Regions from separate parts of the Streptomyces flavalbus genome, predicted to be linked through region 3. Evidence: riboswitches for the same ligand, from Rfam matches in the RefSeq annotation. Region 3 holds a riboswitch; each other region holds the start of a gene.
What was found. A riboswitch is a leader RNA that binds a small molecule or an ion and turns the genes downstream of it on or off. The one in region 3 is predicted to bind cobalamin.
Positions count from the first base shown of each region.

Region 1: linked by a shared signal. The riboswitch ahead of ACFQZ6_RS23950 (ribonucleoside-diphosphate reductase subunit alpha) and the one ahead of cobT (nicotinate-nucleotide--dimethylbenzimidazole phosphoribosyltransferase) in region 3 are both predicted to bind cobalamin.
Region 2: linked by a shared signal. The riboswitch ahead of ACFQZ6_RS28570 (energy-coupling factor ABC transporter permease) and the one ahead of cobT (nicotinate-nucleotide--dimethylbenzimidazole phosphoribosyltransferase) in region 3 are both predicted to bind cobalamin.

Region 1 is NZ_JBHTEB010000001.1:5,300,086-5,307,613, forward strand. Features, by position in the region: gene ACFQZ6_RS23945 (ribonucleotide-diphosphate reductase subunit beta) at 1-724, opposite strand, end outside; gene ACFQZ6_RS23950 (ribonucleoside-diphosphate reductase subunit alpha) at 724-3,090, opposite strand; cobalamin riboswitch at 3,220-3,343, opposite strand; gene ACFQZ6_RS23955 (GNAT family N-acetyltransferase) at 3,396-3,902, opposite strand; gene mctP (monocarboxylate uptake permease MctP) at 3,984-5,597, opposite strand; gene ACFQZ6_RS23965 (DUF3311 domain-containing protein) at 5,594-5,863, opposite strand; gene ACFQZ6_RS23970 (YbdD/YjiX family protein) at 5,984-6,187, opposite strand; gene ACFQZ6_RS23975 (carbon starvation CstA family protein) at 6,156-7,528, opposite strand, start outside.
Region 2 is NZ_JBHTEB010000001.1:6,378,008-6,385,535, forward strand. Features, by position in the region: gene ACFQZ6_RS28555 (energy-coupling factor ABC transporter ATP-binding protein) at 31-882, opposite strand; gene cbiQ (cobalt ECF transporter T component CbiQ) at 879-1,628, opposite strand; gene ACFQZ6_RS28565 (energy-coupling factor ABC transporter substrate-binding protein) at 1,635-2,003, opposite strand; gene ACFQZ6_RS28570 (energy-coupling factor ABC transporter permease) at 2,000-2,710, opposite strand; cobalamin riboswitch at 2,741-2,925, opposite strand; gene ACFQZ6_RS28575 (magnesium and cobalt transport protein CorA) at 3,069-4,229, opposite strand; gene ACFQZ6_RS28580 (winged helix DNA-binding domain-containing protein) at 4,381-5,487, shown strand; gene ACFQZ6_RS28585 (ATP-binding protein) at 5,952-7,528, opposite strand, start outside.
Region 3 is NZ_JBHTEB010000001.1:5,964,492-5,972,019, forward strand. Features, by position in the region: gene feoB (ferrous iron transporter B) at 1-1,069, shown strand, start outside; gene ACFQZ6_RS26755 (NifU family protein) at 1,077-1,619, shown strand; gene ACFQZ6_RS26760 (YitT family protein) at 1,800-2,480, shown strand; cobalamin riboswitch at 2,536-2,716, shown strand; gene cobT (nicotinate-nucleotide--dimethylbenzimidazole phosphoribosyltransferase) at 2,810-3,958, shown strand; gene ACFQZ6_RS26770 (hypothetical protein) at 3,960-4,088, opposite strand; gene rpmF (50S ribosomal protein L32) at 4,088-4,258, opposite strand; gene ACFQZ6_RS26780 (hypothetical protein) at 4,457-4,882, shown strand; gene ACFQZ6_RS26785 (hypothetical protein) at 4,933-7,281, shown strand; gene ACFQZ6_RS26790 (hypothetical protein) at 7,311-7,528, shown strand, end outside.

The DNA.
Region 1 (7,528 bases), 660 kb from region 3:
GCCGCTGGAGCGCGTCGTCGAACAGCTCCGGCTCCTCCTTGCGGACGGTGTCCACGACGTCGAACGCGAAGGACATGTGCATGGTCTCGTCCCGGAAGACCCAGTTGGTGCCGGTCGCCAGGCCGTGCAGCAGGCCCCGGCTGCGGAACCAGTAGACGTACGCGAAGGCGCCGTAGAAGAACAGGCCCTCGATGCACGCGGCGAAGCAGATCAGGTTGAGCAGGAGGCGGCGGCGGTCGGCCTGGGTCTCCAGGCGGTCGATCTCCTCCACCGAGTCCATCCACCTGAAGCAGAACTCGGCCTTCTCGCGGATGGAGGGGATGTTCTCGACGGCGGCGAACGCGGCCGTGCGGTCCTCCGGGTCGGGCAGGTAGGTGTCAAGCAGCGTCAGGTAGAACTGGACGTGCACGGCCTCCTCGAAGAGCTGCCGCGACAGGTACAGCCGCGCCTCGGGGGAGTTGATGTGCTTGTAGAGGGTGAGCACCAGGTTGTTCGCGACGATCGAGTCGCCCGTCGCGAAGAAGGCGACCAGACGGCCGATCAGGTGCTGCTCGCCCGGCGTCAGCCTCGCCAGGTCGGCGACGTCGGAGTGGAGGTCGACCTCCTCCACGGTCCAGGTGTTCTTGATGGCGTCCCGGTAGCGCTCGTAGAAGTCCGGGTAGCGCATGGGGCGCAGGGTCAGTTCGAAGCCCGGGTCGAGCAGGTTGGTGGTACGGCTGGTCATTACTGGCAGGCCTCGCAGGACTCGGGGTTCTCAAGGGAGCAGGCGACCGCCTCGGGGGCGGGGATGGTGGCCTGGGTGGCGGCCTGGGCGGCTCGGGCGATCCGGGTCGCCGGGCGGGAGCGCAGGTAGTACGTCGTCTTCAGCCCGGACTTCCAGGCGTACGCGTACATCGAGGAGAGCTTGCCGATGGTCGGCGTCTCCATGAACAGGTTCAGGGACTGGGCCTGGTCGAGGAACGGGGTCCGGGCCGCCGCCATGTCGATCAGGGCGCGCTGCGGGACCTCCCACGCCGTGCGGTACAGGCGTCGTACGTCCTCCGGGATCCAGGAGAAGCCCTGCACCGAGCCGCCCGCCTCGCGCAGCGCCTCCCGGGTGCGGTCGTCCCAGACGCCGAGCCGCTTCAGGTCCCGTACCAGGTAGGAGTTGACCTGGAGGAACTCACCGGAGAGGGTCTCGCGCTTGAACAGGTTGGACACCTGCGGTTCGACGCACTCGTAGACGCCCGCGATGGAGGCGATCGTCGCCGTCGGCGCGATGGCGAGGAGCAGGGAGTTGCGCATCCCGACCGCCGCGATCCGCTCGCGCAGCGCCGCCCAGCGCTCCGGCCAGGTCAGCTCGGTGTCGTAGTGGTCGGGGTGCAGCACGCCCCGCGCGGTGCGGGTCTTCGCCCAGGCCGGAAGCGGGCCGTTGCGCTCGGCGAGGTCGGCGGACGCCTCGTACGCGGCGAGCATGATCCGCTCGGCGATCCGGCTGGACAGGCCCTTCGCCTCGGCGGAGTCGAAGGGCAGCCGGAGCTGGAAGAAGACGTCCTGGAGGCCCATCACGCCCAGGCCCACCGGCCGCCAGCGGGCGTTGGAGCGGCCCGCCTGCTCGGTCGGGTAGAAGTTGATGTCGACCACGCGGTCCAGGAAGGTGACCGCGGTGCGGACGGTGGCGTCCAGGCGCTCCCAGTCGATGTCCCCGCCGTCCCCGCCGTCCCCGACGTCGACGAACGCGCCGAGGTTGACCGAGCCCAGGTTGCACACGGCGGTCTCACCGTCGTCCGTCACCTCCAGGATCTCCGTGCAGAGGTTGGAGGAGTGGATGACGTGGCCCGGCTCGGCGGTCTGGTTGGCGGTGCGGTTGGCGGCGTCCTTGAAGGTCATCCAGCCGTTGCCGGTCTGCGCGAGGGTGCGCATCATCCGGCCGTACAGCTCACGGGCCGGGACGGTCTTCCGCGCCAGGCCCGCCGCCTCGGCCGCGCGGTAGGCGGCGTCGAACTCCGCGCCCCACAGGTCGACCAGCTCGGGCACGTCGGACGGCGAGAACAGCGACCAGGTGCCGTCCTCGGCGACCCGGCGCATGAACTCGTCCGGCACCCAGTGCGCCAGGTTGAGGTTGTGGGTGCGGCGGGCGTCCTCGCCGGTGTTGTCCCGCAGCTCCAGGAACTCCTCGATGTCGGAGTGCCAGGTCTCCAGGTAGACCGCCGCCGCGCCCTTGCGACGCCCGCCCTGGTTCACCGCGGCCACCGAGGCGTCCAGCGTCTTCAGGAACGGGACGATGCCGTTGGAGTGCCCGTTGGTGCCCCGGATCAGCGAACCGCGCGAGCGGACGCGGCTGTACGACAGTCCGATGCCGCCCGCGTGCTTGGAGAGCCGGGCGACCTGGTGGTAGCGCTCGTAGAGGGAGTCCAGCTCGTCCTTGGGGGAGTCCAGGAGGTAGCAGGACGACATCTGCGGGTGGCGGGTGCCGGAGTTGAACAGGGTGGGCGAGGACGGCAGGTAGTCGAGGCGGCTCATCAGCGCGTACAGCGCGGCGACCTCGTCCACCGAGCGGCGGCTGTCGTCCTCCGCGAGCCCGGCGGCGACCCGCAGCAGGAAGTGCTGGGGCGTCTCGATGACCTGCCGGGTGACCGGGTGCCGGAGCAGGTAGCGGGAGTGCAGGGTGCGCAGCCCGAAGTAGCCGAAGCGGTCGTCGGCGTCCGGGTCGACGAGCGCGTCCAGGCGGTCGGCGTGGACGCGGACGAAGTCCGCGGTGCGGTCGGCGATCAGGCCCTCGCGGTGCCCGGTCGCGACGGACTCCGTGAACGACGTGACGCCCTGCGAGGCCGCCTCGGCGCGGATGCCGAGGGTCAGCAGCCGGGCCGCGAGCCGGGAGTACGCGGGGTCCTCCGAGATCAGCCCGGCGGCGGCCTCGGTGGCCAGCTCGCGCAGCTCCCTTTCGTCGGCCCGCGCGGACCGGCCGCGCAGCGCGGCGGCGGCGACCCGGCCGGGGTCGGCGTCGGGCAGGTCGGCGGTCAGCTCGGTCAGGGTCCGCAGCAGCGCGGTACCGGGACCGCCGGTGTCCACCGGGGTCGCTGAAGCGGGATCCGCTGGCGCGATGGTCACGTGGGGCTCTCCCTCGCTCGGCACGGGGCCTGGGCCCTGTGGAGGGCAGGGGGCAGCTCACGAGCGCGCGTGGCGTCGCGTCCACCGGCCCATTCCACGAGGCCCGGACGTCATGGCACCCGGACCGGTCGGCCGGGCGCGCTGTCGGCAGGTCCTCGGACTGACCAGGCGTGCGGAAACACGCATGTACACCGTTGCGGGACAGTTCCGGATTCGCACCGGATTCCCCTGCGGCGACAGCGAGCATGAGCATACATCTTGTGCCGGGGCGGCGTGCCACCCCCAGATGTTGTGTCGGGCCGGTTTCAGAGCGTCAGTTCGTAGACGAGCAGGGAGATGTCGTCCAGCTCCGGGAGCGGGTTCCAGTCACGCTCCGGGGCCCGGGTGAAGCCCAGCCGTTCGTAGACGCGGTGGGCGGCGCGCATGGTGCGCTGGGTGGACAGGACGACGCCCGTGCAGCCGTCGGTGGCGCGGGCGCGGTCGAGGCAGGCGCGCACCAGGGCCTCGCCCGCGCCGCGTCCGCGGGCCTCGCGGGCGACGGCCAGCATCCTGATCTCGGCCTCGCCGGGGCGGGCGATGTCGGACATGGGGCCGGGGCCCGGCACGAAGGTGACGCCGCCGAGGACCCGGCCTTCGGCGGCGGCGACGAGGACCTCCGCGGAGGCGGCGCGCTTGGTGACGTCCCTCAGTTCGTGGAGGTAGGCGTCGCTTTCGCCGAAGTCGAGGAGGCCGTCGTCCAGGTAGGCGGTGGCTGTGATGTCGCCGAGGGTGGTGTGTTCGGTGGGCTCGATGGGCCGGATCTGGATGTCCATGCGGGGAGTGTGGACGACAGCGGGCCGCCGTAGCACTTGCTTTTGGCGGCCCGCCGCGGGGTGGTCGTGGCTGGTCGACCCCTAGGTGCGTGCGGTGTCCGCCGTCGCGGGGGGCAGCTCGACCTGTACTCCCGGGTCACCCGCGTCCGCCGAGTAGTCCTCCGGGCTCGTCTCGTCCACGCCCTCGGGGGCCTTGAGGGTCTTGAGGACGAAGGTCAGGACGATCGTGACGACCAGGTTCAGGACGAACGCCGTCAGGCCGATGTAGCCGATCTCCCCGATGCCCGGGATCTCCTTCGACGAGCCGCCGAAGTGCGCCTGCGTCGGCGAGGAGACGCCGTACGCGGCGACCGTGCCGTACACCATGCCGACCGCCCAGCCCGCGAGCAGCGCCCAGCGGTGGAACCAGCGGGTGAACAGACCGCCGACCAGGGCCGGGAAGGTCTGCAGGATCCAGATGCCGCCGAGGAGCTGGAAGTTGATGGCGACGGTCTTGTCCATGCCGAGGACGAAGACCAGCGCGCCCACCTTCACCAGCAGCGACACCAGCTTGGACACCTTGGTCTCCTGGGCCGGGGTGGCGTCCGGCTTCAGGAAGTCCTTGTAGATGTTGCGGGTGAAGAGGTTGGCCGCCGCGATGGACATGATGGCCGCCGGGACCAGCGCGCCGATGCCGATGGCGGCGAAGGCGACGCCCGTGAACCAGTCCGGGAACATGTTCTCGAAGAGCTGCGGGATCGCGAGCTGCCCGTTGTCCACCTGGACCCCGGCCGCGATCGCCATGAAGCCCAGCAGGGCGAGCAGGCCCAGCATCAGCGAGTACAGCGGCAGGATGGTGGAGTTGCGGCGGATCACCTCACGGCTGCGGCTGGACAGCACGGCGGTCACGCTGTGCGGGTACATGAACAGCGCGAGCGCCGAACCCAGCGCCAGCGTGGCGTACGTCCACTGGGAGGCGGCCGTCGGCGTGAGGCCGCCCGCGCCCGCCGCCTCGTACTTCTGGCTGGCCGCGGCGAAGATGTCGTCGAAGCCGCCCAGCTTGATCGGGATGTAGATGATGGCGACCGCGATGACGAGGTAGATCAGCGTGTCCTTGACGAACGCGATCAGCGCGGGCGCGCGCAGCCCCGAGGAGTAGGTGTACGCCGCCAGCACGCCGAAGGCGATCAGCAGCGGCAGGTCCTTGACGAACCAGTGGGTGTTCTCGCCGCCGCCCACGCCCATCACGTCCAGGACGGCCTGGATGCCGACGAGCTGGAGCGCGATGTACGGCATGGTGGCGAGGATGCCGGTGACGGCGACCGCCAGCGACAGCCCCTTGGAACCGAACCGGCCGCGGACGAAGTCCGAGGTGGTGACGTAGCCGTGCTTGTGGGAGACCGACCACAGCCGGGGCAGGAACACGAACATCATCGGGTAGATGAGGATCGTGTACGGCACCGCGAAGAACCCGGACGCGCCCGCCGCGTAGATCGCCGCGGGGACCGCCACGAAGGTGTACGCCGTGTACAGGTCGCCGCCGAGCAGGAACCAGGTGATCCAGGTGCCGAAGGACCGGCCGCCCAGCCCCCATTCGTCGAGGCTGTGCTCGTTGGCCGCCTTCCGCCAGCGCGCGGCGAGGAACCCCATCACCGTGACGGCGACGAAGAACAGGACGAAGACGGTGAGCGCTACGCCGTTGACGCCGTCCTTCATGCCCCGTCACCCCCCTGCCGCTGCCTGCGGGCACGCTGGTCGCGGTGCCAGAGCTGGTACGCCAGCGAGGTCAGCCCGGCCGAGAGCACGACCCAGGCCATCTGGTACCAGTAGAAGAACGGGATGCCGATCAGGGTCGGGTCGGTCTTGGCGTAGGAGCCGACCCACAGCATCGATACGAAGGGTGCTATCAGACAGACGGCGATGACGACGCGCACGGGCGTCACCACCGCCGTTCTGTTCGCTTCAGGTGGTGCTTGTGACATCTGGCGACTCCGTCCCCTCACTGATCACCGGTGTAACGCGCAGGCAATCTAGGTCAGGGGATGGCGCAAACGGAACCCCTCGTCCGGATATCGGTCGGCACTCGTGCAGGTAGTGGCGGCTCAGCAGCAGCGGAAGCCCTGCCGTGGGTCCGCTTCCCGCCGGTCCGTCCGCATCCGCTCGAACGCGCGCCGGGACGGCACCTCCGCCTCCGGGTGGCCCTCGCGCAGATGGGCCACGTAGCGTTCGTACGCCGACTCGTCGGTCAGCTCCCGCAGGTACCAGCGCACGCCCCTAAACGCGCGTGTCAGTGCCGACGGCGTCACGGGCCTCCTCCTTCTCCTCCTTGGTCGGGAACAGCCCGGCCGGGGCGACGATCTTCGACTCGACGTACGGCGCCTCGCTGAGCGTGGACAGTGCGGGGCGGCGGACGTGCCGGACGCAGATCCGGAGCGCGTCGACGACCACGACGACGATCAGGAGCGCGAGGACGGCGGAGAGGACGCCGTCCACCGTGGAGTTGGTGACGATGGTGTGCATGTCGTCCATGTCCTTGGCGGGCGGGATGACCTCGCCGCGGTCGATCCCGGCCTGGTAGACACCGCGCTGCTCGAAGAAGCCGACGCGCGGGTCGCTGGAGAACACCTTCTGCCAGCTCGCGGTGAGGGTGACCGTGGCGTCCCAGACGAGCGGGACGCCGGTGACCCAGGCCCACTTCAGGCGCCCGGACTTCACCAGCAGGGTGGTGCAGACGGCCAGCGCGACGGCGGCCAGCAACTGGTTGGAGATGCCGAAGATCGGGAAGAGCTGGTTGATCCCGCCGAGCGGCTCGTGGACGCCCACCCAGAGGAAGTACCCCCACAGCCCGCACACCAGCGCGCTGGTGATGACCAGGCCGGGCTTCCAACTGACGTTCCGGAACGGCTTGTAGACGTTGCCGAGGGTGTCCTGGAGCATGAACCGGCCCACGCGGGTGCCCGCGTCGAGCGCGGTCAGGATGAACAGCGCCTCGAACATGATGGCGAAGTGGTACCAGAACGCCTTCAGGCTCCCGCCCGTCACCTCGGAGAAGATCTGCGAGACGCCGACGGCGAGGGTGGGCGCGCCGCCGGTGCGGGACAGCAGCGAGGACTCCTCGACGTTCCGCGCGGCGGCGGCGAGGTCCTCCGGGGTGATCTGGTAGCCCCAGCCGGTGACCACCTGCGAGGCGCTCTCCACGGTGCCGCCGATGGCCCCGGCGGGCGCGTTCATGGCGAAGTACAGCCCGGGGTCGATGATGCTCGCGGCGACCAGCGCCATCACGGCGACCGACGACTCCATCAGCATGGAGCCGTAGCCGATCATCCGGACCTGGGTCTCCTTCTGGATCATCTTCGGGGTGGTGCCGGAGGAGATCAGGGCGTGGAACCCGGACAGCGCGCCGCAGGCGATGGTGATGAACACGAACGGGAAGAGGGAGCCCGCGAAGACCGGGCCGTCGCCGCGGGAGGCGAAGTCGGTGACGGCGTCCATCCTCAGCGTCGGCACGGTTACGACCACGCCGAGGGCGAGCAGTCCGATGGTGCCGATCTTCATGAAGGTGGAGAGGTAGTCGCGGGGCGCCAGCAGCATCCACACCGGCAGGACCGAGGCGATGAAGCCGTACGCCACCAGCCAGATGACCAGCG
Region 2 (7,528 bases), 410 kb from region 3:
CCGGCCCCCGCTGGGCCGGGCCGCCGTCCCTCACCCGTGCGGCGGTGCCACCGCCCCCGCGAACGCCGCCAGGTCCTCCGCCGTGCGCGGCCCGGCGGCGTCCTCCGCCAGCAGGCCGTTCGCGCGCAGCAGCCGGGCCGCCGGGACGCCCCACGGCAGCCGCAGCCCGGCCTGTCCGAGCAGGTCGGTGCGGGCCAGCATCTCCGCTGTCGGGCCGGTGTGGGCGCCGGACGGGGTCAGCAGGGCCGCGTCGTCGGCCCAGCGCAACGCCAGGTCCACGTCATGGGTGGCCATCACCACCGTCGTCCCCGTGGCCCGCAGCCCGGCGAGCGTGGCCAGCAGCCGTTCCTGGCCGTCCGGGTCGAGGCCCGCGGTGGGCTCGTCCAGGATGAGCACCCTGGGCCGCATCGCGACCGCGCCCGCGATCGCGGTCCGCTTGCGCTGGCCGTAGGAGAGCAGATGGGTGGGCCGGTCGGCCAGCGCGGTGATGTCCAGCGCGGCGAGCGCCTCGTCGACCCGGGCGCGCACCTCGGCGTCGGGCAGCCCCAGGTTGAGCGGCCCGAAGGACACGTCCTGGGAGACGGACGCCGCGAACAACTGGTCGTCCGGGTCCTGCACCACGAGCTGCACGGTCGTCCGCAGCCGGGTGAGCCCCTTGCGGTCGTAGCCGACCGGCCGCCCCTCCAGGGTCAACCGGCCCTCGCGGGGGCGCAGTCCACCGCTCAGCAGCCGCATCAGGGTGGTCTTGCCGCTGCCGTTGCGGCCCAGGAGGGCGAGCGCGCGCCCCTCGTGGATGGCGAAGTCGAGGCCGCTGAGGACGGTGGGCCCGTCCTCGTAGGCGAAGGACGCGCCCCGCAGGGCGACCAGGGCGGGCTCGCTCATGTCAGCGGCCTTTCGAGTACGAGGGTGAGGGCGGCGACCGCCGCGAGCAGGGCGAGGCTCGCGCCGGTGAACCGCGCGGAGACGCGGGCCTCCGGCAGCAGCACCCGCAGGGAGCCGTCGTAGCCGCGTCCGGCGAGTCCGGCCTGGAGGCGCTGCGCCCGGTCGAAGGCCCGCACGAACGCGGTCGCGCCGAGCCCGGCCAGGGACCGCCAGGTCGCCGCGCGGGTGGTGTGGCCGAGCCGGGCGGCCTGCGCGGCGCGGATCCGCCGCACCGAGTCCAGCAGCAGGAAGCTCATCCGGTACGTCACCAGCGCGACGTCGACGACGGGCGCGGGCACCCCGGCGCGCACCAGGCGCGGCAGCAGGTCCGACATCGGCGTGGTGAACGCGAACAGCAGCACGCCCAGGGACGCGGCCGACGTCCGCAGCAGCAACTCCCCGGCGCGGGCCGGGCCGTCGGCGGCGAGGGACACGAAGCCGTCCGGGCCGCCGACCTGGACGAGCAGGGTGGCGGCGCCGGTCACGCAGAAGCCCAGCGGCACCTTGTAGGCCCGCCACAGCCTGCGGCCCGGCACCCCGGCCGGGCCGAGCAGCAGCGTCAGCGCGGTCAGCAGTACCAGGGCGGCGCCCGGCCAGGGCGGCAGGGAGATCGCGAGCACGGTCAGACCGAGTCCCAGCACGGCCTTGTCCACGGGGTGGCGGCGGCGCCAGCGGCTGCTGTGCGCCGCCGCGTCGATCGGCAGCACCGGCGCTCAGTCCTGTCCGGTGGCGGGATCGGTGGGCTGCCCGGCGGTCTGTCCGGCGGTCTGGGCGGCCCGCGCCCGTTCCTCGCCCTGGCGCCTGCCCCTTCGCAGCCCGAAGTAGTAGGCGAGGAAGCCCGCGCCGAGCGCCGCCTGGAGGGAGAACAGACCGGACTCGATCTCCCCGGACGGCGGTTCGTACAGCGGTGAGAACCAGGGCTCGTAGTCCGGGTGCTGCTCGGTGATCGCCGTCTCCGCCTGCCCGTCGGAGCCGGTGAACGGCTCGTCCTTGTGGTCGCCGAGGCCGAGCGCCAGCGGCAGCACGGCGAGCGCGGCGACCAGCGCGAGGAGTACGAGGTTGATCTTCGCGTTCCGGCTCATCGGGTCACCGCCTCCGCCTCCGACGCCGCCCGCCGCCCCCGCGCCCCGGTGACGAGCACCCCGAGCCGGGTCAGCTCGCCCTTGCTGGACTGCACCAGCAGCCGCATCACCAGCACCGTCAGCAGGCCCTCGCTCACCGCCAGCGGGATCTGCGTGACGGCGAAGATGGAGCCGAACTTGCCGAGCGCGCCGAGGAACCCGCTGCTCGGGTCGGGGAAGGCCAGCGCGAGCTGGACGCTGGTGACGCAGTACGTGGACAGGTCGGCGACGAACGCGCCGCCGAAGACGGCGGCCATCAGCGGTACGTCGAAGCGGCGCAGCAGCCGGTAGGCGCCGTACCCGGCCCACGGGCCGACGATCGCCATGGAGAAGACGTTGGCGCCGAGCGTGGTCAGCCCGCCGTGCGCCAGCAGCAGCGCCTGGAACAGCAGCGTGATGGTGCCGAGCACCGCCATCACCGGCGGCCGGAACAGGATGGCGCCCAGACCGGTGCCGGTGGGGTGCGAGCAACTGCCGGTCACGGACGGCAGCTTCAGCGCGGACAGGACGAAGGTGAAGGCGCCGGACGCCCCGAGGAGCAGGGTGCTCTCGGGGTGCTCCCTGACCTCACGGGTGAGTGACCGGACTCCGTGGACGACGAACGGCGCGGACGCGACACCCCAGGCGATCGCGTGCGCCGGAGGGAGGAAACCCTCGGCTATGTGCATGGCTCAGCAGACCCTCTCCAGCACCTCGTGGATGGTTGACGCGCCTTGGCCGGTCTCCTGGCTGACGGGTACCACCGCCCGTGCTCCGCCTTCCCGGGTCCCGAAGGACCCAGTGGCCGCCCCTAGGGGCTGGAGCCGGACTTCCCGATCACAGTGGCGAGGGCCGCACCGGCATCACACCGGATTTCCCGTTCACCAAGGCGTGGTGACAGTAATCGGCCCCCGGGGGTGGTGACAAGCGGGCATCAGGGGCGCGAATACGGGCGCACACCCGCACACCGGCGCACTCGGACGCCCCGGGGTGCCCTGTCTCACACTCGGGGCCCGGGAGCGGTGGTGGGCGGGACTGGCCGGGCGCCTACAGCCAGCCGCGTCGCTTGAACACCACGTACAGGCTGACGCAGACCAGCCCCATCAGGGCGATGGCGAAGGGGTAGCCGAACAGCCAGTGGAGTTCGGGCATGTGGTCGAAGTTCATGCCGTAGATCGTGCCGACCAGGGTCGGTGCGAAGAGGATCGCCGCCCAGGCCGAGATCTTCTTCAGCTCCTCGTTCTGCGCGAAGCCCGCCTCCGCCAGCGCCCGCATCTCCGCGTTCTGCTGCTGGGTCACCAGCGTGGCGTTGACGGTGAGGATGTCGGTCAGGGCCTGGCGGAAGCCGTCGACGCGTTCGCTGGTGTGGGTGACGTGGTCGGCGACGTCGCGCAGGTAGCGCTGGAGTTCCTCGTCGGTGCCGTACTTCGCGAAGCCCGCCATCAGGCCGTGCAACATGCCGACCAGGGGGCGGGTGGAGCGCTGGAACTCCACCATCTCCCGGGAGAGTTCGTAGATGCGGCGGGAGACCTCCGGATCGCCGCGGAAGACCTCGGTCTCGATCTCGTCGATGTCGTTCTGCACGCCCTCGACGACCGGCGCGTACCCGTCGACCACCGCGTCCAGGATGGCGTACAGCACCGCCTCGGGACCGAGGCGCAGCAACTCCCGGCTGTCCTCCATGCGGTGGCGTACGGCGGACAGGTCGGGGGCGCCGCCGTGCCGCACCGTGATCACGAAGTCCGGGCCGACGAAGACGTGCAGCTCACCGAAGTCGACCTCCTCGGGTGCGTCGAGGTAGCGGGCGGCGCGCAGCACGACGAAGAGGGTGTCGCCGTAGCGCTCCAGCTTCGGCCGCTGGTGGGCCTCCATCGCGTCCTCCACCGCGAGCGGGTGCAGGTCGAACTCGGCGGCCAGCGACAGCAGTTCCGCGTCGGTGGGGCGGGCGAGCCCGATCCACGCCATGCCGGAGGGGTGCTCGCGCAGCTCACGGTAGGTCTCCGCGAGGGTGCCGGGGGAGGAGACGCGGACGCCGTCCCGGTACAGGGCGGACTCCACGACGCTGACCGGCTCCGGCGGCGACGGCTCGGGCGCCGCCTCGGGGGGCGCCGGGGGAGTCTGCCGCGGGGGCCGCTCCGCGGGCCGCGACCGCCGCCAGACCGGCTTCAGGGCGCTCCTCGCGCCGGGACGGTCACGTCGCTCGGACATCACGGCTGCCTTCCGGTGGGGGTACGGCGTCAGGGTGATCGACGAGCAGGATATACGGGGGCGAAACGTACGACCGGGGAGTACCCGAGCCGCGGACACCCCGTCATGAGTAGGTCAGGAACTGTCCGCCATCCGCGCTAGCGTGCGGAGCATGACGAAGACGGCCCCGGCGGCGCCCCTGCTCACCACCCGCGCCCTCAACCGCGCCACCCTCGCCCGGCAACTGCTGCTGCGCCCCGCCCGGCGCACCGCGGCCGACGCCGTCGGGCACCTGCTCGGGCTCCAGGCACAGAACGTCAAGCCCCCGTATTACGCGCTCGCCGCCCGCCTGGAGGGGTTCGGGCCCGAGGAGCTGTCCGGGCTGATGGCGGACCGGGCCGTCGTACGGATCGTCACCATGCGCTCCACCATCCACACCCACACCGCCGACGACGCCCTCACCCTGCGGCCCCTGGTGCAGCCCGCCCGGGACCGGGAGATCAACGTCTTCCGCAAGGGGCTGGTCGGTGTCGACCTCGAACGGCTCGCGCGGCTCGCCCGGGAGCTGGTGGAGGCCGAGCCGCGCACCATGGGGCAACTGCGGGACGCGCTGGGCGCCGAGTGGCCGGACGCCGACCCGCGGTCCCTCGCCGTCGCCGCCCGGTGTGCGCTGCCGCTCGTCCAGGTCACCCCGCGCGGGGTGTGGGGCCGCTCCGGGCAGGTCGCCCTCACCACCGCCGAGCACTGGCTGGGCCGCCCCGCCGAGCCCGCGCCCGCCCCGGAGGACGTCGTACGGCGCTACCTCGCCGCGTTCGGCCCGGCGTCCGTGAAGGACATGCAGACCTGGTCGGGACTGACCCGGCTGCGGCCCGCCTTCGAACGGCTCCGCCCCGAGCTGCTCACCTTCCGCGACGCGCACGGCACCGAACTCCTCGACCTGCCCGACGCGCCGCGCCCCGACCCGGACACCGGGGCACCGGCGCGGCTGCTGCCCGAGTACGACAACCTGCTGCTGTCCCACGCCGACCGCACCCGCGTCGTGCCCGCCGAGTACCGGGGCCGCACCTGGCAGGGCAACGTCGCCCACGCCACCTTCCTCGTCGACGGGTTCCTCGCGGGCGTGTGGCGGCTGCGCGACGACGCCCTCGTCATCGAGCCGTTCGGCCGCCTGACCGCCGTACAGCGCGCGGAGGTCACCGCGGAGGCGGAGCGGATGCTGGGGGTGCTGCACCCCGGGGAGCCGTACGACGTGCGCTTCGGGACCGTCGTAGGGGTGTGAGCGCGTGGAGAGGGGGCGTTGCGGGCCGCTCGTGGAGGCCCGCAACGCCCCCTGGTATTTCACCTGAGGGGTACTCAGGAGCCGTGGGCCGGTGACCGACCGGTCATGAGGCGAGCTGGGGGTGGCGTGACGTTCCGGAGGAGGGGGCGCGCACCCGGCGGGCCCGGGACGGCGGTGGCGGCGAGCGCCGCCACCGCCCCGCGTCTGGCGGTGTTCCTGGCGCGGTCGAGCCCGGACATGGATCTCCTCGTTGGCCGGTGGGGGGTCGCCCGGGGTGCAGGCCCGGGCGTTCGGCACGGCCCTTACGCTAGGGCCGCCCGCGGGGCCCGCCCAATGAGGGAACCCCCTAAGGGGGAGGGGAGTTGGCAGGGAAAACCCTCGGTCCCGGACGGCAAACCTTCGTTGTCGCCCGGGTGTCCCGGCTGTTCCCGCTGTCTGGGCTGTCCCGGCTGTCCGGGCCGTCGTCAGCCCGTCGTGCGGCCCGCCGCCAGGCGGACCAGGTCCACCCGTGAGCGTATGCCCAGCTTCCGGTAGACCCGCGTCAGGGTCGCCTCGACCGTCTTCACGCTGATGAACAGCCGGGCCGCGATCTCCCGGTTGGTGGCGCCCTCCATCACCAGCGCCGCGACCTGACGCTCCATCGCCGCCAGGCCCTCCAGCGCGGCGGGCGGCGCGGGCGCGGGCACCGGCGCCACCGGCTCCGGCGCGCCCGCGGCGACGGCCGCGTCCACCTGCCGCAGCCACGGCAGCGCCCGGCACCGCCGGAACAGCCGCGCCGCCTCCTCGTACGACGACGGCGCCGCACCCGGCCGCAGGGCCCGCAGCCGCGCCAGTTCGAACGCGGCCCGCGCCTCCTCCAGGCCGTACCCCAGCTTGCCGAGCCGGTCCTGGACCGACGTGAGCTGCGCCAGCGCGTCGTCCACGTCGCCGTGCGCGGCCCGCACCAGCGCCTCCGCCCGGTCCAGGACGGCCAGCACGCTCTCCCGGTCCAGGCGCAGCGCCTGCTCGCGCGTGACGTCGATGACGTCCCGCGCCTCCCCGGTCTCCCCGATCCGCACCAGCGCCTCCGCGAGGTCGCCCTGCCACCGCCCGCGCGCCGGGTCGGTCACCCCGAGCCCCTCCTCCAGGACCCGCACCCGGCGCAGCGACCGGGCCGCGCCGACCGCGTCCAGCGCGACGAGCTGGGCGTGCCCGAGCGCCGCGAGCGCCCGCGACAGGTACACCGTGTCGCCGTCCTCCTCGGCGTGCGACACCGCCTCCTGGGCCAGCGTCAGCGCCCGTCCGGCGTCCCCGCCCGCCGCCTCCGCCAGCGAGGTCAGCATCGCGGAGGCGCCCTCGCCGATGCCGCAGTCCCGGGCCAGCCGCAGCCCCTCGCGGGCCAGGTCCAGGGCCCGGCCGCAGTGCCCGGAGCGCAGCTCGGTGTCGGCGAGGAAGCGCAGGAAGTGCACCTCGGACTCGACCATGCCGCGCCGCCGCGCCTCCCGCAGCAGCGCGGTGACGGTACCGCGCGCCTCGGTGAGCTGGTCGCCCATCAGCAGCCAGCGGAACCGGGCCGCCCCGGCGCCGTTGTGGTGGCACGCCACCTGCGGGTCCTGCGGCTCGCGCAGCGCCCGCTTGATCGTCAGGGGCGCGTCGGGGTGGCCCATCAGGGTCTCCGACTGCGCCTGGAACGCCAGCGCCAGCAGCTCGGTGCGCCGGTCGCCACCGCGGGCGGCCAGCTCGGCGGCGTGCGCGGCCTCGTGCCGGGCCTCCGCGAAGTCGCCCTCGACCATCAGCCCGCGCCACGCGAGCTGGTAGTGGACCAGGGCGAGCAGCCGCGGGTCGTCGCCCGCGTCGGCGAGGGCCTGCGGGAAGACCGCGTCGACCTCGCCCAGGGCCTGCCCGGCGGCCTCGATGACGACCATCCAGGCGCCCACCCGGTCGGCGGAGGCGGTGGCCCGGGTCAGCACCTCGTGGGCGATGTCCCGCGCCAGGTCCACCTCACCGGCGAGCAGCGCGTCCTCGGCGGCCTGGAGCCTGCGCCCGTCGGGTCCTGGCACGC
Region 3 (7,528 bases):
CGTGGTCTTCGTACCGCAGATCGTGCTGCTGTTCCTGCTCCTCGCCCTGCTGGAGGGCGTCGGCTACCTGGCCCGCGCGGCGTTCCTGATGGACCGGGTGATGGGGCGGTTCGGGCTGGAGGGGCGGGCGTTCGTGGCGCTGCTGTCGTCCTTCGCCTGCGCGATCCCCGGCATCATGGCCACCCGCACCCTGCCCTCGGCCAGGGACCGCCTCGCCACCATGATGGCCGCCCCGCTGATGACCTGCTCGGCGCGGCTGCCGGTCTACGTCCTGCTCATCGGGCTGCTCGTCGACCCGTCCGGGCGGGTCGGCCCGTTCGGCGCGCAGGGCCTGGTCATGTTCGGCCTGTACCTGCTCGGCGCCGTGTCCGCGCTGCTGGCCGCCTGGGTGTTCAAGAGGCTCGGCGACCGGCGCGGCCAGACGGTGCCGTTCTACATGGAGATGCCGCCCTACCGACTGCCCGCCCCGCGCGCGGTGCTGGTGGCGGTGTGGTCGTCCGCGCGTGCCTTCCTGCGCAAGTGCTCCACCGTCATCGTCACCACCACCGTCGTCCTGTGGCTGCTGCTGAACCTGCCGCTGCACTCCGCCGCGCAGCTCCGCGCGGCGGGCGTCGACCCCGACGACCCCGTCGCCGTGTCCGCGTACTCCGTCGACCACAGCTACGCCGCCGACCTGGGCCGCTCCGTCTCCCCCGTCTTCGAGCCGCTCGGCTTCGACTGGCGGATCAACATCGGCGTCCTGTCCGCGCAGGGCGCCCGCGAGACCTTCGTCGCCACCCTGGGGCAGGTCGCGGCGGCCGAGGACCCGGAGGACCCGGCGCGGGCGCTGCGGACCATGACGTACGCCGACGGGCCGCACGCCGGGGAACCGGTCTTCACCGCGCCCACCATCGCCGCGCTGCTGGTCTACTTCGTGTACGCCCTCCAGTGCATGGCCACGGTGGCGGTCCTGCGCCGCGAGACCGGGACGTGGAAGTGGCCGGGGATCGCCCTCGCCTACCTCACGGCGCTGGCCTGGCTGATGGCCTTCCTGGCCCGGACGGTGACCGTTCTGCTGGGGGGCGGGTGAGGAGAGCGTGATTCCCCTTCACCCGCAGCGGGTTCCGGGTGAGCCCGAGGCGCTGCGCTGGATCATCCCCGCCGGGACACTGCCGTGCACCGGCGTACCGGCCGGGGTTCCCGGGCCGCTGGCCGCGCTGCTGGCCGACGGGACGCTGGGCCGGGTCGTGGTGGAGCCCGGGGCGGTGGTCACCTGCCTGGGTGCGGGGCGTGGTTGGGGTACGGAGGTCGCCCCGGTTCGTACGGCGCTGCACGCCGCGTTGGCCGATCCCGGGGGGTGGGTGGCCGGGGGTGGTGGTACCGACGGCGCTCGTGACGATGACGTACGGCTGCGCGGTGCGGTCCGTGAGGTTCTTGCCGGGGCCGTGGGGGACTTCGCCCGGTCGCACGGGGGCGGCATCGAACTGGTCGGCGTGGACGGGGGCGTCGTGACCGTCCGCCTCGCGGGTGCCTGCCACGGCTGTCCCGCCGCCTGGCTCACGCTGCACCGGCGCCTGGAGCGGGAGTTGCGCCGACGCCATCCTGGTCTGGTGGGGGTGCGGGAGGTGGGGGCGCGGTGACTTAGGGGTCGGCGCTGGTGACGTAGGAGTGGCGACAGGGGCCGGTGGGCCCTACTGCCGTGCCTGTTCGGCCCAGGCGGGTGGGTGTTCGGCATCGCCATGCTGGCGTGGGACCGGCCCGGGGCTGGTCAGGGGGCCGCCCCCGAACCGGCCGACCGTGACGTGAACCGCTGGAGACCCATGAGCAGTCCGGAGACACCGACGAGGGCCGTGGGGCAGTGGGGGTGGCCCAGGCGGCCCGCCGACCGCACCGCTCCGGCCGTCACGTCGACGAAGCACGGGGTGGTCGAGGACGTACTGGGCATCCTCACCGGCACCTTCCTCGCCTCGCTCGGGCTCTTCCTCCTCCAGGCCAGCGGGACCGTCACGGGCGGCACCGCGGGGCTGGCGCTGCTGCTCAGCTACGCGGTCGACGTGCCGTTCGGGGTGGTCTTCCTCGCCGTGAACCTGCCCTTCTTCGCGCTCGCCGTCCGGCGCAAGGGCTGGAGCTTCACGATCCGTACGGCGCTCTCGGTCGGCGTCGTCTCCCTGATGGCCTCGCTCCACCCCGCCGAGATCACCGAACTCGCCGTCGACCCGGTCTACGCCGCGCTCGCCGGGAACCTGCTCGCCGGGGTGGGGCTGCTCGTCCTCTTCCGGCACCGGTCCAGCCTCGGCGGCTTCAACATCCTCGCGCTGGTCGCGCAGGAACGGTTCGGTCTGCGGGCCGGATACGTGCAGATGGCCCTGGACGTCGTCATCGTGGTCGCGTCCCTGGCGGTCGTACCGCCGCTGAAGGTGCCGCTGTCCGTCGCCGGGGCGGTCGTCCTCAACACCGTCCTCGCCCTCAACCACCGGCCGGGGCGCTACACCGGTACCTGAAAGCCGTGGTGGGGGCTGGTGGCGGAGTGTGGCAGGATGCCGGGGACGGATGCGGAGGAACGCCGGTGCGGACCTGAGGGTCCAAGTCCGGGGCGGGCCCGCCACTGTGACCGGGGAGCCGTCTCCCGCTGATGGCCACTGGCGGCCGGTGTGAACCGGCGGCTGGGAAGGCCGGGAGCCGACGCCGGTAACCCTGCCGTACGCGCGGGGTGCCGAGAGCCGGGAGCCAGGATATTCCGGCCGTCCCGTAGCCGGGCGCTGCCTGCCCGGGGTGCGGCTCGTGCACGGCGGCGTGGAGAACCGCCGAGAGAGTAAGGACTGCCTTCGTGGTGCCTTCGACTGGCTCGGACCCTTCTAGCGGCCCTGCTGCCTTTGCCTTTGCCTCTGCCTCTGCTCTTGCGGTTGGTTCGTGGCTGGAACGCGCGCTGGCCGCCATCACCCCCGCGGACCCGGGCGCCCTCGCGGCGGCCCGGGACCGCCAGAACCGTCTGACCAAGCCGCCCGGCTCGCTCGGCCTGTTGGAGGAGGTGTCGGTCCAGCTCGCGGGCGTGGCGGGCAGTTGTCCGCCGCCGATGCCGACGCCCGCCGCGGTGGCCGTCTTCGCCGCCGACCACGGGGTCCACGCCCAGGGCGTGAGCGTCTGGCCGCAGGAGGTGACGGCGCAGATGGTCGCCAACTTCCTGGCCAGCGGCGCCGCCGTGAACGCGCTGGCCGCCCAGGCGGGGGCGAGGGTGGTCGTGGTGGACGTGGGCGTCGCGACGGACCTGCCGGTCCCGGACCCGACCCCGGACGGGCTGCTACGACGCCGGGTCCGGGCGGGCACCGCGGACATGACCCGCGTACCGGCGATGACACGTGAGGAGGCGGTCCGCGCGGTGGAGGTCGGCATCGGCGTGGCCTGGGAACTCGTCGACGACGGCTGCCGGTGCCTGCTCACCGGCGACATGGGCATCGCCAACACCACGGCCTCGGCGGCGCTGATCGCCGCGTTCACGGGCGTGGACCCGGACGAGGTGACCGGTCACGGGGCGGGGATCGACGCGGCGGCGCGCCGGCGCAAGGTGGGCGTGGTGCGCGCGGCCCTCGATCTGCACCAGCCGGACCCACGGGACCCGTTGGGGGTGGTGGCGGCGGTCGGCGGCCTCGAACACGCGGCGCTCGCCGGGTTCGTGCTGGGCGCCGCCGCGCGCCGGGTGCCGGTGATCCTGGACGGGGTGATCGCCTCGTCGGCGGCCCTGGTGGCGGCGGCGCTGTCACCGGACGCCGTGGCCGCGTGCGTGGCGGGACACCGCTCGGTCGAACCCGGCCACACCGTCGCCCTGCACCACCTCGGCCTGCGCCCCCTGGTCGACCTGGGGCTACGGCTCGGCGAGGGCACCGGTGCGCTGCTGGCCCTGCCGCTGGTGCAGGCGGGGGTGCGGGCGCTGCGCGAGATGGCCACGTTCGACTCGGCCGGGGTGACGAACAAGCACGCCTGACTCACGCGACCGGGCCCGGCTCAGCGGGCCCCGCGCCGGAGGAGAGGGGCAGGGCGCCGTGACAGTGCTCCTGCCCCTGCTCCATGGTGCCCGACAGCGCCGCCTCGCCACCGCGCGGCGAGGACGCCATCAGCCCTCGGGCCGCAGCAGACCACGCTCGTACGCCTTGGCCAGCCGCTGCGGAACCAGATGCGGCACACCGTCCACCGTCACCGACACGAGCTGCGGCGCGACCGCCTTCCACTGCGCGCGCCGGTGCCGGGTGTTGCTGCGCGACATCTTGCCTTTGGGTACGGCCATGGGGGCCTCCGGGTGGGGGTGATCGGTGAGCGGGACAGACGATACATGAAAATGGATGTCATTAACATCCCGGCTCAAGGGCTGCCGCATGGCTGGAAACCCTCGTCCGCGCGTTGCTCTTCCCTAAAGTCACTGTTCCTGCCGCGGGTACGGCGAAGGCCGTGCCGTGGCCGACGGAGGGCGGGAGTGAGGGAGTTCATGACCTTCGAGCAAGAGTGGGCCGCGCTGCGCACGGCGGCGGCCGAGCGTACCTCCACGCGGCTCAACAGCGTCCCTGCCGAGGGAGGCGGTGGCGACGGGAGGGATCTGGTCGTCAACCGGGACGACCTCGGCGCCATCGGCAATGACGCCTACGACCTGCTCGGACGGTTGGCGAAGGAGGGCGACATGGCCCGGCCCGCCACGTTCGACGCGGCGACGGCGTTGACCAACGGGAACTTCGTGAGCGGGGCAGCCGTGCTGAAGGTGCATGACTACTGGCAGACCCACCTGAGGACCCTGCTGGACGCCTGCGCGCAGATCTCGAACCACCTCGATTTCAGCAAGGCCCAGCACGCCAAGGACGAGGCGAAGATCGAGGGGCACCTGACGCGGATCTCCGTGCTCACGGAATACATGAAGTAGGGCTACTGAAACAGGGCTACATGGAGCAGGGCTAGGGGGAAGCGCTCGACGTGCTGAGGTACGAGGACTTGATCGACGCCCCGGTGGCGAAGCTGAAGGCCGCCGTCGACGACTGGTCGGACATGGCGCGGAAGCTGGACACACTCGCCACGGATGCCACCGACGGGATGAGGGCGAAGGCGGACAAGGCGTCCTGGGAGGGCGTCAACGCAGGCGTCACCAAGGCGTTCATCGGCAAGACGGCCAAGGAGTTCGCGGACGCCGCCGCCGAGGCCAAGGGCGTGAGGCTGATCCTGGAAGAGGGCTACGCGGCCATCAAGAAGGCCAGGGACGACCTGGTCAGCATCCGGGACCACGAGGCGCACGCGGCCGGTGTCCGCGTGGACGGCAAGGGCAGGGTCACGGCGCTGAAGCCGCTGTCCGAGGTCCCCGAGGCGCGGCGCGACCCCGACTACAACGACCTCCTGCGGGAGGAGAGGCGGAACATCGCGGCGTGGCAGAAGAGGATCGACCTCATCGTCGACAACTGCAACGACGCCGACCTCGCCCTCAAGAACGCCCTTGAGGCCAACGTCACCGACCGCAAGGACTTCAGCGCCCCGAAGTACACGAAGCTGGACCAGGAGGAGGCCGCCCGCGCCGCCGCTCTCGCGGCCAAGGGCCGGGACCTCACACACGTGGAGCTTCGGCAACTCAACGATCTGTTGAAGGACAACAGTTCGTCGATGGAGTTCGCCAAGGGCTTCTACGAGAAGCTCGGCCCCGAGAAGTCGCTCGCGTTCTTCGGTCAGCTCTCCACGGACACGTACGACCTGGGCAAGCTCGACGCGCAGCGACTCAAGGATGTCCAGGAACTCCAGAAGAACCTGGGCCTGAATCTGGCCACCGCCTCACACGACAAGGAGTTCACCGCCAAGTGGGGGCCGGAACTCCGCAGGCTGGGTACGGAGCACATTCCGCTGGCCAAGCACGAATACGGCGGGCCGTTCGGGTACCAACTGCTCGGCGGAATCATGCGGTACGGGAACTACGACGCCAAGTTCCTCAACCCGATCGCCCAGCACGTGGCGCAACTGCACCAGAAGCAGCCGGACCTGTTCGCCGGGAACAAGGTGGTGAACAGTTCGTTCAAGAACCCGTACAACCCCTCCGGCGTCAACGGGGCTGGCTATGACCCGGCCATCGCCATGCTGGAAGCGCTCGGCAACAGCCCGGAAGCGGCGAAGAAGTTCTTCACCGACGCGCCGACCGCGTGCAACGAGGACGGAACGGTCAATTACGAGGCCACGGCCGACCTCGGAAAGAACAAGTACGGGGAGGCGATCAACAACTACCTCGACTTCTTCACCAACGAGGAGTGGGAGTCCTTCCCCGACGTCAATACCCTCGACCAGAACGAGCTGGAGGCGTCCCTCAACCAGATGCCCGACGCCCTCGGCCACGCCCTGGAGGCGGCGACCCTCGGCTACCCGGCCGGGCACCCGGACGCCGACATGGTGCGGGACGCGGACAACGCCGCCGTCATGCGGCAGGTCATGGAGAAGTACGCCGCCGACCCGGGCCTGCTCAAGGAGCACCACGAGGCGATGGCCGACAGCCTGGGCGTCATGGGCGCCGGGTATGTCGACGACATCAACTGGGCGCTGGAAAAGAACCATACGGGCAGCGTGTTCGCCCCAGTGTGGAACGTGGACGGGCACCTCACCTTCGGGGACACCGTGGACGGGAACGGGCGGAGCGTCGTCCGGGGCTTCCTCAGCACCCTGGGCCAGCACCCGGACGCGTATGCGACGCTCTCGACCGCGGAGCAGGCGTACACCCGCAGCGTGCTGGAGGGGACAGTAGGCCCGGACGGGCGCATCCAGGAGGGCGCCGCGCGGGCGGCCGTGCGGGTGGGCGCCGAGGTGCAGGGGATGCTCGACCAGTCGCGGGCCGACCAGGTCGAGGCGACGAACCTCAAGGTCCACGAGGATTATGAGAAGGCGGTGGCCAAGCGGGCGGGCTGGGTCGAGTTCGGGGCCACGGCGGGCCTCGCGGCGGGCGTCGCCTTTCTGCCCGCGACGGCTGCGGTGGGTACGGCGGCGGTGCTCATCCCGCTGGCGACCGACACCGCCAGCGGTGCGGCCGAGCAGGTTATCGGCCAGATGGTGGGTGACATCTCCGGTAGCTCGGTGGAGAAGCACAAGGAGGAGATCGAGGAACTCACCGACACGGAAAGGAGGAGGGTCTTCGCCGCCGGGGAGAGCATGGCCGAGGCCCCTATGGAGGAGTTCACAGAGCGGCACGGCGTGGGCCGCAGCAGCACGCTCTGGGAGGACCTGCACTCAGCCATGCTGGACGGGTACGGGACCGGTAACGACCGGGAGAATCAGCAGGGCAACCGACCGGAGACCGGCTGAGGTCAGTGAATGGCCGAGGAAGCGTAAGGATGCGAACAGTGATCAGGCGTAGATCGGCACGCTGCGGACGCCTCGCTGCGGTCGTGGTCGGCTCGTTGCTTCTCGGGGCCACCGGCTGTGGAGGGGACGACGAAGCCCCGGCCGACAAGGACGTGGCAGGGACTGAACTCTGCGGCGGCAAGGCTGTTTCCGCCGAGGCGTCCAAAGCGCTGGAGGTGATCGCGGGGTCGTCGCGGTTCGAGGCGTC